DNA from 2 places in the Thermoanaerobacterium aotearoense genome. Region 2 is predicted to be linked to the other one. Evidence: riboswitches for the same ligand, from Rfam matches in the RefSeq annotation. Region 2 holds a riboswitch; the other holds the start of a gene.

The links. A riboswitch is a leader RNA that binds a small molecule or an ion and turns the genes downstream of it on or off. The one in region 2 is predicted to bind cobalamin.
Region 1: it holds a riboswitch for cobalamin, as region 2 does, so the genes downstream of both, GSH73_RS02410 (ABC transporter substrate-binding protein) here and GSH73_RS03005 (energy-coupling factor ABC transporter permease) in region 2, are expected to answer to the same signal.

The regions. Positions count from the first base shown of each region.
Region 1 covers NZ_CP047602.1:514,534-516,742, forward strand. Annotated here, with positions in the region: gene GSH73_RS13540 (hypothetical protein) at 1-157, shown strand, start outside; cobalamin riboswitch at 537-709, shown strand; gene GSH73_RS02410 (ABC transporter substrate-binding protein) at 855-1,805, shown strand; gene GSH73_RS02415 (iron chelate uptake ABC transporter family permease subunit) at 1,846-2,209, shown strand, end outside.
Region 2 covers NZ_CP047602.1:623,198-625,406, reverse strand. Annotated here, with positions in the region: gene GSH73_RS03010 (energy-coupling factor ABC transporter substrate-binding protein) at 1-93, opposite strand, end outside; gene GSH73_RS03005 (energy-coupling factor ABC transporter permease) at 109-813, opposite strand; cobalamin riboswitch at 940-1,131, opposite strand; gene cobK (precorrin-6A reductase) at 1,210-1,953, opposite strand; gene cobJ (precorrin-3B C(17)-methyltransferase) at 1,950-2,209, opposite strand, start outside.

The sequences.
Region 1 (2,209 bases), 110 kb from region 2:
TTATTTATATACAAATACTAAGCAAGAAGGTTCAACTTCTTTTAGAACTGACTATACGACTAATAAGCTGTCCTTCTTGGATACTAAATCAGGAATATTATACTTTTACTATCATAGTTTCGAGCTTACATCGGATTTGCGCTTTGAACCTCATTAAAACATTATGTTTTTGATACTACATGCTCCATTTGATAAGTGGCCCTTTGGGCTATTTTTTATACATAAAAAATTTTTTAAAGAAACTGTAACAAAATGAGAAAGAAATTTGTCTATATATAAAGAGAGGGGAATAGAAATATAGTTTGCTTTATTGAAATTGGAGGCAGAGTTTGGGATGAAAAAATACAAGGAGTTTATCTTAAATGCATTTATTTTGATTTCAATTATTTTAGCGGTATTCATCATGCTGGTGATATTGCATATTACAGTTGTAGAAATTTATACGAGATGAGAAACTAAATTCATGACAAATTATTGCAAAAAAAGGCCGTTTATTTTCATTGACGCAATTTTGCATTAAAGATATAATATAGTTAAACTAAATATGGTCTTAAGGTCCGAAAGGTTAATAGGGAAAGCGGTGAGAAGCCGCTGCAGCCCCCGCTACTGTAAGCGCTGATGAGGCTCAAAAAAACCACTGGTGAAACCGGGAAGGTTGAGCTAAAGATGAGTCGCAAGCCAGGAGACCTGCCTTAAGATGTAAAAAACACCTTCGGAGGGGAGGTTGGTAATGTGATACATATTTGCTACGAAAAATATGGGGCATACCTTCTCGGTATGCCTTAGTTTTTTAGTTTGATATTTATGCGCTTTGCCTTTTTCAAATCTTTAAGAAATTGGGAGGAGAGATCTAAGTGAAAAAGTGGGTTAAAAATATTTGGATTTTCATAATAGTAGCAGTTCTTTCATTAAGTCTTGTTTCATGTTCTCAAACTACAAAAGGAAAGACATCAGCTAATTCTAATTCTGCGAAAACGGAAGTTAAGGCTACATTTCCATTGAAGATTACTGATTTTATGGGTAGGCAAGTTACGATAAAAAAGGAACCTAAGAGAATTGTATCATTATCTCCATCAACGACAGAGCTTATTTACGCAATTGGTGCTGGCAAAGATGTTGTCGGTGTCACCAATTACGATGATTATCCACCAGAGGTAAAAAGTGTTGCAAAAGTCGGTGGATACGAAGGGCCTAATGTTGAAGCTATAATGGCACAAAAGCCTGACATAGTTTTTGCATCAAACCTTTCTGGGAAGGATCAGATGGAGACTATCGAGAAGTCAGGCATACCGGTAGTTGTATTAGAAGCGCAAAACATAAACCAGATATATGATTCAATAAAGATATTAGGTGAAATAACAGGCAATGTAGAAAAAGGCAATGAAGTAATAAGCAGCATGAAGGATAAAATCAAAGAAATCAATGATAAAGTGAAGGATTTGCCAAAAGTAAATGTGTTTTATGTAGTTGATACAAATGGAAATTGGACAGCCGGGAAAGGGACATTTATTGATGAGCTTATAACATTGGCTGGTGGAAATAATGTAGCCAGCGATGCAAACGGATGGGCGCAGTACAGCATGGAAAAGTTGATACAGAAAAATCCTGATGTGATAATCACATCATCACATGCTGCAAATGCTAATGAAATAAAAAATATGGCAGGGTATAAGGATACAAAAGCGGTGAAAGATGGCAAAATATTTATAATATCAAATGATGACATTGTCACTAAGCCATCTAATAGGATTGTCTTAGGATTGGAAGAAATTGCAAAAGATTTGCATCCGGAGGCATTTAAATAAATTGGAAGTGAGAAAAAATTTTTACTTGTTGTTTTCTACAATGGTTTTGATTGCATCCTTGATGTTTTCTGCATCAGTGGGTGCAGTCAAAATACCATTAAAAAGCATTATTGATGTCATTTTTGGCGGTGGCAATGCTACAGACAAGATGATATTGCTGAATCTCAGATTCCCAAGAATAATTGAAGCTGCTTTTACAGGGATGGGACTTTCTGTGGCAGGTACATTCTTTCAAGGACTTTTGAAAAATCCTATGGCAGATCCTTATGTTTTGGGCATATCATCAGGAGCTGCATTTGGAGCATCTATTGCCATCGTTTTGGGGTTTGGGCTTCTTGGTCTTCAATTTTTTGCATTTGCGTTTGCTCTTATGACTATTTACGTAGTGTACATCATATCCAAAA
Region 2 (2,209 bases):
GCCATTTTTTATTGTAACAAGCGGTAATACTATCAAAGAAATAACCATTAGCATTAATATTATATTAACAAATAAAATCTTTCTACGAGCCATACGTATACCTTCTTTCTATAGAACATCAAGCTCAATTAGTTCTTCTTTGCTGTATTCCATAAGCAAATTTATCACCAATACAGTCAAAAGACCTTCACTTATTGCTAATGGCACTTGTGTAATTGCGAATATTCCCATGAATTTTAAAAACGAAACTGCAAATCCTCCTCTTTCAGCAGGAAATGCAATAGCAAGTTGAAAAGAAGTTGTCACATAAGTTAGTAAATCTCCTAAAAAAGCAGATAAAAATACAGCCAACCAATTCGGACCTCCAACTTTTTTTATTCCTTTGAATATAGCGTATGATGCTATAGGCCCTACAATTGCCATAGAAAATGTATTAGCTCCTAAAGTTGTTATACCTCCATGAGCTAATAACAATGCCTGAAACAGTAAAATGATAAGTCCTAAAATACTCATTGTAAACGGACCAAACAATATGGCACCAAGTCCTACCCCAGTAGGATGAGAACAGCTTCCAGTAACAGACGGTATTTTAAGAGCTGAAAGCACAAATGCAAAAGCTCCAGCAAAACCCAAAAGCATTTTAAGTTTAGGATTTTCTTTTAATTTTTTACCTATGGTCATTGCTCCCACAATTATAAATGGCAATGCAGCCAAATCCCATATCACACACCACTTAAGCGGAAGAAAACCTTCCATTATATGCATAGAATATGATATCTCAGGTGTAAATAAAAACAACATAAATATGATCATCAATTCAATCTTTCTCACAAAAATCACTCCCATTTCAACAAAAATAATAAACCCTCCTAACTTACTTAAGTCATTAAGAGGGTATAAATGTACTTATATTACCACCTCCTCTATCGACCGTAGAGCAAGTTCATAACAATACAGGCAGGTCTCCTGACTTAGATTCATCATCCTTTACGCCTTCCCATCTATAATTACATAAGACAGTGGCATAATGTAAAGAACTCATCATTACAGTGGCGGGACCGTGCAGGATTTACACCTGCTTCCCTTTTAACTCAATTAATTAAATTGAGCACCTGTATTTCTCTTATTAAATTTCCAAAAAAATTGTAACATTTTAAGAATATATTGTCAATAGTCTTAATTTTTAAAAATCTGTATAAAACCATAATTTTAAGTATTATCAATTATCTCTTTCATCAGGCTGTCAAAATCATTTACTATCGTTGGATAATTGATAATTGGTCTTTTTATTAATATTGTGCAAATTCCTAATCTTGAAGCAGCTTCAAGCTTTTCTGCAACACCACCCGTTGTTCCACTTTCCTTTGTCACAATAACTTCCGCCTTTCTTTCTTTAAACATAATATAATTCAGTTCAGTGCTAAAAGGACCTTCCATAGCTATTATATCTTTTGGAGTAAGCCCTAAACCCTCGCATTTTATCAATACATCGCTTGATGGCAATACTCTTGCAGTAACTTTTTTCCCATCTTCCCAAAGAGGTCTAAATTTTTCTAAGTTCTTGCTTCCTATTGTTAAAAATATATTATCAAATTCTTTGCACTTTTCAACCGCTTCATCAAAATCTGCTGCTAATATAGCATTTCTAAAATCAGCACTTTGCCTCTCATATCTTATATATTTTATGCTCGCCCTTAAACTCGCATTTATTGCATTGATACTTACTTCCTTTGCAAAGGGATGTGTTGCATCAACTACGATATTTATTTTATTTTTGTTGATAAAATCAATCATACCAACTTCGTCAAGGACACCACTGAACACTTTAATTCCTTTGTCAAATAAACTTGCTCCATAATCAGTAACAGTACTTGCTATAACCTCAAAGCCACTAAGTTTTAATCTTTCAGCTATTTCTTTCCCATCTTTAGTACCTGATAATACCAATATCATAATATATATCCCCTCGGAGATATCATTTTGCCATCTCTAATATAAGTGCTTTCATTGCCAACAATAACAATTGTCTGCATATCAATCTCTTGATTACTCATTTCATCCAGTGTAGTAATTATTATTTTCTGGTTTTCTCGAGATGCATTTTTAATTATTCCTACAGGAACATTTCCTCTTTTATATTTCATTATGATTTTTTGTGCATTATAAAAATTTTCTGTTCTTTCTTTACTTTTAGGATTAAATATAACGA